DNA from 3 places in the Alcanivorax sp. HI0007 genome. Region 3 is predicted to be linked to each of the others. Evidence: predicted binding sites of a transcription regulator. Region 3 holds the regulator's gene; each other region holds the start of a gene.
The links. The regulator sigma-54, encoded in region 3, starts transcription at its own class of promoters, with help from an activator protein. The targets are predictions, from matches to a motif close to TGGCACNNNNNTTGCTNT.
Positions count from the first base shown of each region.

Region 1: the regulator sigma-54 is predicted to act here: its motif matches at 2,268-2,285, upstream of glnK (P-II family nitrogen regulator).
Region 2: the regulator sigma-54 is predicted to act here: its motif matches at 2,314-2,331, upstream of A3714_RS06505 (NarK family nitrate/nitrite MFS transporter).

Region 1 is NZ_LWEJ01000035.1:33,028-37,208, reverse strand. Features, by position in the region: gene A3714_RS02285 (class I SAM-dependent rRNA methyltransferase) at 1-220, opposite strand, end outside; gene A3714_RS02280 (ammonium transporter) at 496-1,755, opposite strand; gene glnK (P-II family nitrogen regulator) at 1,828-2,166, opposite strand; gene A3714_RS02270 (accessory factor UbiK family protein) at 2,537-2,785, shown strand; gene A3714_RS02265 (YifB family Mg chelatase-like AAA ATPase) at 3,001-4,181, shown strand, end outside.
Region 2 is NZ_LWEJ01000114.1:12,457-16,637, reverse strand. Features, by position in the region: gene nirB (nitrite reductase large subunit NirB) at 1-2,047, opposite strand, end outside; gene A3714_RS06505 (NarK family nitrate/nitrite MFS transporter) at 2,370-3,839, shown strand; gene A3714_RS06500 (bifunctional protein-serine/threonine kinase/phosphatase) at 3,875-4,181, shown strand, end outside.
Region 3 is NZ_LWEJ01000171.1:52,417-56,597, reverse strand. Features, by position in the region: gene rapZ (RNase adapter RapZ) at 1-269, opposite strand, end outside; gene ptsN (PTS IIA-like nitrogen regulatory protein PtsN) at 373-846, opposite strand; gene hpf (ribosome hibernation-promoting factor, HPF/YfiA family) at 863-1,162, opposite strand; gene A3714_RS09575 (RNA polymerase factor sigma-54) at 1,201-2,667, opposite strand; gene lptB (LPS export ABC transporter ATP-binding protein) at 2,931-3,656, opposite strand; gene lptA (lipopolysaccharide transport periplasmic protein LptA) at 3,653-4,181, opposite strand, start outside.

The sequences.
Region 1 (4,181 bases), on a different contig from region 3:
CCCGACTGTAAAGACGGGCAGCAATCAGTGAATGAGGACTGAGCAGGGCCCGGCCCAGCGGTTTGCCGCGGCTGTCTTCCACCACACAGGCAACGCCGGCGGGCAGATCCCGCAGCGGGGTATGGCGGGTGTCGATCTCGTTGGCATAGACCCACAGATGGCCGGCTTTGAGGCGGCGCTCTTCATTCTTGCGGAGGCGGATAACAGTGGTTTCGGTCATGGTGTCGGCAGGCAGCTGGCGGAAAAGGGGGCATCATAGCACAGGGGACAAACGCCTCTGATACGAGATACGAGTCTCGAGGAGCGAGGAGCGAGGAGCGAGGAGCGAAAACCTGGCTTTCGCGGACGCAGGGCTTTGCTTTCGTGACTCGCTCCTCGTACCTCGAACGCCTAATCCACCTTTCTCGCCCTGCAAAGGCTCCGCGACCCTTTTTTGAAAACAAAAAAAGGGCGCCCGAAGGCGCCCTGTCATTTCAAGGAAGTCGTTGTGAAGGATTAACCTTTCACGAATTCCGGGTAGGCTTCCATGCCGCAGTCGGCGATGTCCATGCCTTCGTACTCGTCTTCCTCGGAAACCCGGATGCCCATGACGGCTTTCAGGATGCCCCAGACGATCAGGCTGGCCACGAATACCCAGATGAAGATGGTAGCGGCACCGATGATCTGGCCGGAGAAGGACACATCAGCGTTGGTAACCGGTACCAGCAGCAGACCCAGCAGACCCACCACACCGTGGACGGAGATGGCACCCACCGGATCATCGATCTTCAGCTTGTCCAGAGTCAGGATGCTGAACACTACCAGCACACCACCAGCGGCACCGAACAGGGTAGCCAGCAGCGGAGTCGGGGTAGACGGCTCGGCAGTGATGGCAACCAGACCGGCAAGCGCACCGTTGAGCAGCATGGTCAGGTCAGCCTTGCCGAACAGGATGCGGCCAACGATCAGGGCAGCAACCGCACCACCAGCAGCAGCGGCATTGGTGTTCAGGAACACCATGGCAACAGAGTGTGCGTTAGCAGCATCACCCAGCTTCAGTACGGAACCGCCGTTGAAACCGAACCAGCCCATCCACAGGATGAAGGTACCCAGGGTCGCCAGCGGCAGGTTGGCACCGGGGATAGCGTGCACTTCACCGTTAGGACCGTACTTGCCTTTACGGGCACCCAGCAGCAGGACACCCGCCAGCGCAGCAGCGGCACCGGCCATGTGAACGATGCCGGAACCGGCGAAGTCAGAGAAGCCCAGGTCGCCCAGGTTGTACATGCCAAACACGTCGGCACCACCCCAGGTCCAGGAACCTTCCAGCGGGTAGATCACACCGGTCATGAATACTGCAAAGACCAGGAAAGCCCACAGCTTCATGCGCTCGGCAACCGCACCGGAGACAATGGACATGGCAGTCGCCACGAACACTACCTGGAAGAAGAAGTCAGAGGCACCGGAGTAGACAGAATCACCGTCGAAACCGTTCTCCGCAGAGGCACTCAGTACACCGGCCAGATCGAAGGCTTCGATACCGTCCAGGAAGATGCCGCCGCCGTACATGATGGCGTAACCGCACACCAGATACATGATGCAGCTAATGGCAAACAGCGCCACGTTTTTGGTGAGAATTTCGGTGGTGTTTTTCGCACGCACCAGACCGGCTTCCAGCATGGCAAAACCGGCAGCCATCCACATTACCAATGCGCCACACACCAGAAAATAAAAGGTGTCCATGGCGTACTGAAGTTCAAAAATTTGATTTTCCACAATGCAACCCTCCGAAAATGGAAGCGTGTTCTCTAAACCCTGGCATGGGTCGATTTACAACACGGTAAAACTTTAAATCGCGTCCTCACCGGTCTCACCGGTACGGATACGAATGGCTTGCTCCAGGGTGGTAACGAAGATCTTGCCGTCACCAATCTTGCCGGTATTGGCAGCTTTCGCGATGGCTTCAATCACCTGATCCAGAGAGGATTCGGCGATGGCCACCTCGATTTTTACCTTGGGCAGAAAATCCACCACATACTCGGCACCCCGGTACAGCTCGGTGTGACCTTTCTGGCGTCCAAAGCCTTTCACCTCGGTAACGGTGATGCCCTGTACGCCGATCTCGGAGAGTGCTTCACGCACGTCATCCAATTTGAACGGCTTAATTACGGCAGTAACCAGTTTCATTTCATTCTCCTCAGCTTTCACCGCGTCCGGTGTCGTCCGTTTCACTTCGAGCCCCGTTATGGTTCCCGATCCACAGTTTGCTCGAACGCTCTGACCCTACAAGTGCACGACCCATGCCAGATTTAGAAAGTCATACATTTTCAGGGAGTTACACACCGATTCCGATTCAAGGAATCGGTTCGGCGCGCCATTATAGCGCACCACCTTGGGGCGAGTTCCAACTTGGTGCATCGCCTCTGCCCTGCACCGCCGGTGCCGCGCCCCCGGACACCGTGCTACCATCCGCCCACCAATACAAGGACCATCGCCACAGACCGCATTGCCAGCGGCCCTGGCCAACCATGGGTCCTGCCCCCGATGGAGATTCGAGATGCGCGACCAACCCTTTATCGACCGCCTGATGGCCGACATCAGCGGGCGCCTGCCCACCGATCTGGGCGGCCTGCGCAGCGAAGTGGAGCGAAATGTGCGCAGCGTACTGGCAGAGGCCGTCAGCCGACTGGACCTGATCACCCGGGAAGAGTTCGATATTCAGCAGCAGGTATTGATGCGCACCCGGGAAAAGCTGGAAGCACTGGAGAAGCAGGTGGCGGAGTTGGAGAAACCGACGGACGCCTGACGCCACCGAAAGCGAGTGACGAGGTACGAGTTTCGAAGAGCCCGACCAGCCCAGCCTTTCGCAACTCGCTCCTCGTCACTCGTATCTCCGGGCAAGTGATTCGCTACGCTCCTACGAAAGTCTGATTTCCTACATCTGCCACCGACAACCTCGCACACGTAGCGCCACCTCCTCCCCGTACACTGCCTCGCAACCCCTGAATTCTGCGAGGAAACGTGACGCACGCATTGCTCTACAGCCGCGCCCCGCTCGGAATCCAGGCCCGGGAAGTGCGGGTGGAGACCCATCTGGCGCCGGGCCTGCCTGCCTTCACCATCGTTGGCATGGGCGACACCGCCGTGCGGGAAAGCCGGGACCGGGTACGCTCGGCGCTGGTCAATAGTGGTTTTGAGTTTCCCCAACGGCGCATTACCGTCAGTCTGGCCCCGGCGGATCTGCCCAAGGACGGTGGCCGTTTTGATCTGCCCATTGCCCTGGGCATCCTGCTCGCCAGCGGTCAGCTCGGAAAGCTGGACGGTAACCAGTACGAATTCATCGGGGAACTGGCGCTGAATGGCGCCCTGAGCCAGGTCCCCGGCATGCTGCCCTGTGCCCTGGCCTGCCAACATACCGGCCGCACCCTGATTGTTCCCCGCGACAATGCCGACGAGGCGGCACTGGCCGGCGCCGTTACCGTCGCCGGTGACCGGTTGGCCCAGGTGGCCGCCCACCTGACCGGCCAGAGCCTGCTGTCACAGCACGCGCATCCCGCACCGCAAGCCAACACGTTCCAGGGCGCCTGCCTGTCGGAAATCCGCGGCCAGGCCGCCGCCAAACGGATACTGGAAATTGCCGCCGCTGGCGGCCATTCCCTTCTGCTCAGCGGGCCTCCGGGGGCCGGCAAGAGCATGCTGGCCTCCCGCCTGCCTGGCCTGGTGCCTCCCTTGCACCCGAAGCAGGCCCTGGAAGTGGCGGCCATCCATTCGCTGAAACAGCCGCGTCCGGCCGACCAGTTTCATCAACGCCCCTACCGGGCCCCTCACCACACCGCATCCGCCACGGCCCTGGTGGGCGGGGGCAGTCATCCGCGGCCCGGGGAGATTTCCCTGGCACACCACGGCATCCTGTTTCTTGATGAATTGCCGGAATTTGATCGGCGGGTGCTGGAGGTATTACGGGAACCGCTGGAAACCGGCGAGGTGAGTATCGCCCGTGCCGCCCAACAACTGACTTTCCCCGCCCGCTTTCAATTGATCGCCGCCATGAACCCCTGCCCCTGCGGGTATCTGGGTGACCCGGAAAAGGGCTGTGGCTATCGGTGCGACAAGGCAAAGCGTTACCAGAACAAACTGTCCGGCCCGTTACTGGACCGCATTGACCTGCATCTGGACGTGCCCGCCGTGGAAGCAAAGGAACT
Region 2 (4,181 bases), on a different contig from region 3:
ATTCGCGGGTACAGCCACTGACCGCCATCTTGATCTTGTGGGGACTGCGCAGACCTTTGTAACGCTCTTCCACCTGAATAGCGGTACCGACCGAATCCTTCACCCCATAGCGGCACCAGGTGGAGCCGACACAGGATTTCACGGTACGCAGGGACTTGCCGTAGGCGTGGCCGGTTTCAAAGCCGGCATCCACCAGGGTGCGCCAGATATCCGGCAACTGCTCCACGCGGGCACCAAACAGATCCACCCGCTGGCCACCGGTGATCTTGGTGTAGAGGTCGTATTTCTTGGCCACTTCACCGAGCACGATCAGCTTGTCCGGAGTAATTTCGCCGCCGGCCACACGGGGTACCACGGAATAGGTACCGTCGCGCTGCAGGTTGCCCAGGAAGTAGTCGTTGGTGTCCTGCAGGCCCGCGTGGGGCTTCTTCAAGACGTAGTCGTTCCAGCAGGACGCCAACACCGAGGCGACCGTGGGTTTACAGATGTCACAGCCGTCACCGCTACCGTGTTTTTCCAACAGTTCGTCAAAGGTGGTGATCTGACCGACTCGCACCAGGTGATAGATTTCCTGACGGGAATACGGGAAGTGTTCGCACAGGTGGTTGTTCACTTCCACACCGCGTTTTTCCAGTTCGCTGTCCAGTACCTGTTTCACCAGTGCCGAACAACCGCCACAGGTGGCGGAGGCCTTGGTGCAGGATTTCAGGTCACCAACGGTCATGGCACCGCCATCAATGGCCGCGCACAGATCACCTTTGGAGACGTTGTTACAGGAACAGATCTGGGCGCTGTCAGGCAGGGCATCGGCCCCCAGCAACGGCGCACCATCAGAGACCGGCGCCACCAGGGCGGCAGGGTCACCGGGCAGGTCCATCTCATTCAGACAAAGCTGCAACAGGTTACCGTAGTCGTTGGCATCCCCCACCAGTACCGCACCGAGCAGTTTCTTGCCGCACTCACTGATCACCGCCTTCTTGTAGATGCCGGCGGTCTGATCCATGAACACGGTGCTGCGCGAACCGGGGGTATTGCCATGGGCATCACCAATGGACGCCACATCCACGCCCATCAGTTTCAACTTGGTGCTCATGTCCGCACCGAGGAACTGTTTTTCCTGCTTGCCCATCAGATGTTCGGCCGCGATCTCCGCCATCTGGTAACCCGGTGCCACCAGGCCGAAGATGCGCCCTTCCCACAGCGCCACCTCACCGATGGCATAGATGTTGTCATCGGAGGTGACACAGTGGTTGTTCACCACAATCCCGCCTCGCTCGCCGATGTCCAGTTCACAGGCGCGACCCAGTTCGTCATGGGGACGAATCCCGGCAGAGAACACAATCACATCGGTTTCCAGATGTCTGTCTTCACCGAAATTCATTCGATGTTTGCAGCTTTCCCCGTCGACAATATCCCGGGTTCCGGTGTTGGTGTGCACAGTGACACCCAGCTCCTGGATCTTGTCCTTGAGCAGGCCACCCCCAAAGTCGTCCACCTGCACGGCCATCAGGCGCGGCGCGAACTCCACCACATGGGTTTGCAGACCCAGATCATGAAGGGCTTTTGCCGCTTCCAGACCCAACAGGCCACCCCCCACCACCGTGCCGACCTTGCCATCCTTACTGGCGGCGATAATGGCATCCAGATCCTCAATGGTGCGGTAGACGAAACAGTTGTCCCGGTCGTTACCGGGAATCGGCGGCACAAACGGATAGGAACCGGTGGCCAGCACCAACTTGTCGTAACCCAGTGTCTCGCCGGTATGGGTGGTCACCGTACGAGCGACACGATCAATGACGTCCGCCTTGGTATTGAGCTTCAGCGTGATGTTGTGCTGATCAAAGAAACCTTCCGGCACCAGCGACAGGTCATCGGCAGTCTTGCCGGAGAAATAGCCGGTTAGTCCCACGCGGTCATAGGCCGGCAGTGGCTCCGCGCACAATACAGTAATGTCGAAGTGCTCGCGGCCACCCTGGGCTACCAGGGACTCCAGATAACGTTGACCCACCATGCCGTGGCCAATAAGTAGAAGTTGTTGCTTTGCCATAAGGCTCACCCTCGCGGTGCATGACTGACACTCACCACTGAGCAAGCCCTGTGCCAACTTGATAACCCCATGTTTCCAATAGATTTATTGGTTTTTTCTGGCAATAAATCCAAAAAAACTGCTTTCTTTTAATGCGTTCATGCACGAGAAAAATGCATTTTTCCGTGCACCGACATGGCACAAAAACGCTCCGCATTTGCGCACAGGGATTGTCTTATTGCGGCTGCATTTCATTTTATTTTATTGAAAACAGTCACTTACCAAGGTGGCACAGGAGTTGCTCAGATCAGCCCGTCGTTAACCGCCCATGCATGGAGAAGTCATGAGCGATCAAAAGCTGAATCTGTTGAACCTGTCCGCGCCGCGTATCCGCCTGTTGCACCTGAGCTGGCTGGCGTTCTTTATTACCTTTGTTGTCTGGTTTTCCCATGCGCCATTAATGGGGCACCTTCGGGAAGCCTTCGATTTGAGCCCGGACCAGATAAAAGCGTTGCTGATACTTAACGTGGCCCTGACCATTCCTGCACGGGTGATCATCGGCTCACTGGTGGACCGCTTCGGTCCCCGACTGGTGTTTGGCTCACTGTTGATGCTGGCCGCGCTCCCCTGCTGGGCCTTCGCACTTTCCACCAGCTATGAACAGCTGGCAGTCACCCGTCTGCTGATGGGGTTTGTGGGGGCCGGCTTCGTGGTGGGCATCCGCCTGATCAGCGAGTGGTTTCCGGCCCGGGAAGTGGGCCTCGCGGAAGGCGTTTATGGGGGCTGGGGCAACTTCGGCTCCGCTGCCGCGGCGATTACCCTGCCTTCCCTGGCTCTCCTCTATGGCGGCGAAAACGGCTGGCGCTGGGCCATTGCCACCACCGGTGCCGTGGCCTTCCTCTATGGCACCTTTTTCCTGTGGCGGGCACGCAACACGCCCCAGGGGGCGTCCTACTTCAAGCCGAAGAAAGCCAGCGCCCTGGAAGTGAGCAGCAAGAAGGACCTGTTCTTTTATCTGGCCATGAGCCTGCCGCTGTACATTGCCCTGCTCGTCATCGTCTGGCGCCTGGGCCCCACCAACCTGAATCTATTTGGCCAGACCACCCAGTTACTGTTGGCAGCACTGATTATCAGCCTGGCCGTGATACAGCTCGGTCAGGCCTGGCGGGTCAACCGTGATCACCTCAAGGAAGGGGTTCCTGAACACGACCGCTACAGTTTCAAGCAGGTGGCGATTCTGGATCTGGCCTACATGGTGACCTTTGGCTCCGAGTTGGCAGTGGTGTCCATGCTGCCGCTGTTCTTTACCGATACCTTCAGCCTGAGCGCGGTCACCGCCGGTCTGCTGGCCTCCGGCTATGCCTTTATGAACCTGGTCGCTCGTCCCGGTGGCGGCTGGGTCTCCGACAAGTTCGGGCGCAAAAAATCCCTGGCGATCCTGCTCTGCGGGCTGATGGTGGGTTACGGCCTGATGAGCCAGATCGGCAGCAGCTGGCCCATTGCCCTGGCGGTGATTGCGACCATGTGCTGCTCCTTCTTTGTGCAGGCTGGCGAGGGGGCCGTGTTTGCCACCGTGCCGCTGATCAAGCGCCGCCTTACCGGTCAGATCGCCGGTATGGTGGGTGCCTACGGCAATGCCGGCGCCGTGATCTTCCTGACCGTGCTGACCTTTGTGGATCCGTCCACCTTCTTCCTGGTGATTGCCGCCAGCGCAGCCGTGGCCCTGGCCGCCGTGCAGTTTCTGGATGAACCCAAGGGGCATATTGCGGAAATCGACGAAAAAGGCGACGTTCAGCTTATTGAGGTGGGCTGAGTCTCTCCGCCACGTCATACACAGGAGTTTTGATCATGGATGTAGCCAGCGCCACCGCTACCGCTCCGGAAGCCACCGTCGAACCGGACCTGCACCCGCAGGTTCGCATCGGCCAATACAGCGATCCGGGGCCCAAGCTGCATAACCAGGATGCCCTGGCCATGCAGATCCCCGAGGGCCCACTGTTACGTACCAAGGGTATTGTGGCCGCCCTGGCCGATGGCCTGTCCAGTGCCGGTGCCGCCCGGGAGGCCGCGGAGTCCTGCGTACTGGGATTCATCAATGATTACTACGCAACGCCAGCGCTGTGGAGTGTGCCGCGCTCTGCACAGCGGGTGCTGG
Region 3 (4,181 bases):
TCCAGATAAATGATTTCGGTCTTGACCTGTTGCTGATGCAACGCATCCAGAATGGCGTCAAAAGCCAGCAACTGGGTAGGCAGGTTGCGGGCATCAATGCCTACCGCCGCCCGCTCAATGGGCAGCTCTCCCTGGCTCAGCTGCTCTGCAAGAGTGGGCAACATGCCCACCGGCAGGTTGTCGACGCAATAGTAGTTCTGGTCTTCCATGGCCTGCAGGGCCGTGGTCTTTCCCGAGCCGGAGCGGCCGCTGATGATGGTGAGTTTCATGGCTGCACCGCGCCTCTGCCATACACCACACGCAGGCATCCACGGTCAGCAGAGGAGGGGCGGTGGCTCTGACGCATAATGCCCGAAAGCTTGATGGGTAATGTCATGATGCCAGTCGCAGCTCCGCTTCGGATTCCACGGCAGTGTGATACAGGTGGTGATTGTCCTTGCTGAGTCGCAGCTCGGCACGGTAGTCGTCGTCGTTGAACAGGGAGGCCAGGTGGCTGAGGGTTTTCAGGTGCTGTTCCGGGTTTTCCTGGGGAACAAGCAACACAAACACAAGATCCACGGGGCGACCGTCAACGGCATCAAAATCGATGGGAGTGGACAGTTTCAGCAGCAGCCCGATGGGTTGCTGGCAGTGACCGAGACGACAGTGAGGAATGGCGATGCCTTCGCCGATGCCCGTGGAGCCCAGCTTTTCCCGGGCTACCAGGGCGTCGAAGACCTCCTGTTCGTTGAGGCTGTCGCAGCCGGCCGCAGCCAGCTGCGCAACCTGGTCCAGCAGCTGTTTCTTGCTGCTGGCCTGCACCTGATTATGGGTGCGTGCTTCGGTGAGTAGTTCGCGAACTCGCATAATTGTCGCTTTGGGGTCAGTGGCCGTGCTTGTGGCTGACGGCCTTTTCCTTGTGTTTGAGAATCTGGCGGTCGAGCTTGTCCGTCAGCTTGTCGATGGCAGCGTACATGTCCACTGCCTCAGCGGTGGCGAAGACGTCAGCCCCGGAGATATGGATAGTGGATTCCGCCTTGTGGGTCTTGGGTTCCGGGGAAAGAATCACCTGGACACTGGTAATCTGGTCGAAATGCCGTTCAAGACGGGAAAACTTGTCTCCCACATAGGCTCGCAAAGCGTCGGTAATTTCCAGGTGATGACCGCTGATATTAATTTGCATGTCTGGCTCCTTTACCTGCTCTTGGGCCGTCCCGGCGCCTACACCAAACGCTTGCGGGCGCTGGATGACGGTATTCTCATCGCCTCTCTGTACTTGGCGACTGTCCGGCGCGCCACGTTGATTCCCTGCTCATTCAGCAAGCTTGCCAGCTTGTTGTCGCTGAGCGGCTTGCGGGGATTCTCGGCAGCGACCAGCTTCTTAATAATGGCACGAATAGCGGTGGAGGAACACTCACCGCCGCCGTCTGTTCCCACGTGACTTGAGAAGAAATATTTCAGCTCAAAGACGCCGCGGGGTGTCATCATGTATTTCTGGTTGGTGACCCGACTAATGGTCGATTCGTGCATCTCGACGGCATCGGCAATGTCGGCCAGAACCAGGGGTTTCATGGCCTCCTCCCCATAATCGAAGAAGTCTTGCTGGACTTCAACAATACGGGTGGCCACCTTCAACAGGGTGTCGTGGCGGCTTTGCAGGCTCTTGATGAACCACTTGGCCTCCTGCACGCAGTTGCGCAGGTACTGACCATCCTCTCCCCCGGCTTTGCGGGCCATGGCGGCGTACTGCTGCTGCAGGTTGACCTTGGGCAGCACCTCCTCGTTCAGGCTCACCTGCCAGTGGCCCTGGTGCTGGCGCACGATCACGTCCGGGACCGCGTAATCCACCTGGCTTTCCCCGATCTGCTCACCGGGGGCAGGATCCAGAGTGCGCAGCAGGGAGAGGGCATCAAGCAGATTTTCCTCGCTGATCTGCAGGACCCGCCGCAGGGCGGCATAGTCGTGTTTTTCCAGTAGCTCCAGATGCCCCAGCAGGGCCAGGGCATACTCCAGGAAGGGTGTGTCCGAGGGCAGTTGGCGCAGCTGCACGCGCAGGCAGTCGGCCAGATCGAGACTGGCCACGCCCACCGGATCAAATTGCTGCAGGCGATGCTGCACCGCCAGTACCTCATCGGCTTCCAGTTCATCGCCTTCGGTGAGCAGGTCCTCCTGAGCATTCATCATCGCCACGATGTCGTCCACGGACACGGTCAGGTAGCCGCGATCGTCCAGGGATTCGATGATGGTCATGGCGATAATGCGGTCCACATCGCTCATGGGAGTCAGGTTCAGTTGCCAGAGCAGGTGGTCCTGCAGGTTGCCGGCCACACTATGGCGTTGCTGCCAGTCGTCGGCATCGTCGGGAAGGGCGGTGGAGGCGCTGCTGGTCTGGCCGGAATAGACATCGTCCCATTCCGTTTCAATGCCCGGTTCGTCGTCCACGAACTCTTCCAGGGCATCTTCCCGTTCGGTATCCAGCTCCTGCTCGTCCTGACGCTCTTCGTCAGTGTCAGGCAGGGATTCGTCGCCAAAATCGTCAGCCAGCTCCAGCAACGGATTGCTTTCTACTGCCTGCTGAATTTCTTGGCGCAGGTCCAGCGTGGACAGCTGCAAAAGGCGAATGGCCTGCTGCAGCTGCGGTGTCATGGTCAGCTGCTGGCCGATTTGTAGTTGTAGGCTTGGCTTCATACTGCTCAGGCTGATTGGTCCCCAAAACCCGAGAATAACAGCCTATCTATGAGGCAAGCAATATTTGTGCCAATGGTGGTTCTGTGCTATGGAGCGGAGTTGACAGTTGATAGTGGACAGTTGACAGCTACGCGATAAAGGCTCTTGGTTCAGAAAACCATTTGAGGCCGCGCCCAAGCTTTAAACGCGGCCTCATACATTGCAGATGAAGACAGGATTTCCCGCGACAGCTGTCAACTGTCCTCTATCAACTGTCAATTTGTTTACAGTCTAAAGTCGGCACCCAAGTACACATCCCGCACCTGTTGGTTGCCCAGAATGGTGTCTGCATCGCCGGAGGCGATGATATGGCCGGCGCTGACGATGTAGGCGGTATCGCAGATATCCAGCGTTTCACGCACGTTGTGGTCAGTGATCAGTACACCAATACCGCGCTCTTTCAGGTGGCGAATGATGCCCTTGATGTCGTTCACGGAAATCGGGTCCACGCCGGCGAAAGGCTCATCCAGCAGAATGAAATCCGGGTCCGTGGCCAGGCCGCGGGCAATTTCCGCCCGGCGCCGTTCGCCGCCGGACAGGCTCATGCCCAGGGAATCGCGAATGTGGGTGATATGGAATTCCTTGAGCAGGCTTTCCATGCGCTCGTGACGTTCCGCCTTGCTGAGATCCTTGCGGGTTTCCAGGATCGCCATGATGTTCTCTTCCACGGTCAGGCGGCGGAAGATGCTGGCTTCCTGGGGCAGGTAGCCGATGCCGCGCTGGGCGCGACCATGCATGGGCAGATGGGTGATGTCCGCGTCGTTGATGTCGATGCGCCCGGCATCGGCTTCCACCAGGCCTACGATCATGTAGAAGCAGGTGGTCTTGCCGGCGCCGTTGGGCCCAAGCAGGCCGACGATCTGGCCGGCTTCCACGTCCAGGGACACATCTTCGATGACCCGGCGGCCCTTGTAGCTTTTTGCCAGGTGATGGGCGCGTAAATGGCTCATGGGGTGTTTGGCTCCGCCTCGGGGGAGGGCGCCACAGGCGCCTCGCCGTTTGCATTGTCGTCTGCCGGTGGGGCTTGTTCGGTGCCAGGTGTCTGGTTCTCGGCGGGGATCACCAGTCTCACTCGCTTGTCGCCTTCACTGCTGGCGTCGACTCGCTTGGAGTCCAGGCTGTATTCCACCCGGGCGCCCTCGAAAGTGTTGCCAAGATGTTCAATGTAGGCATCACCGGTGAGCACCAGGGTGCGTTTGCGGATGTCGTAGACCAGGTTGTTGGCGTGGGCCTGCAGGTCCTTGCCTTCTTGCATGCGTACCGGGGTGCCTGAGGCCTCCACGCGAGTCAGTTCGCCATTACGGGTAAACAGGCGCATTTCATCGGCAAACAGTTTGCGCTTGCCCTGTATCAGCTCCACATTGCCGCGATACAGGCCGCTGCCAGCGTCCTGCTCAAAGCGCCCGGAATCAGCGGTGACAGACACGGGCATTTGCCCAGGCGCCGCCAACGCCGTCACCGGCAGGGCAGCGGCA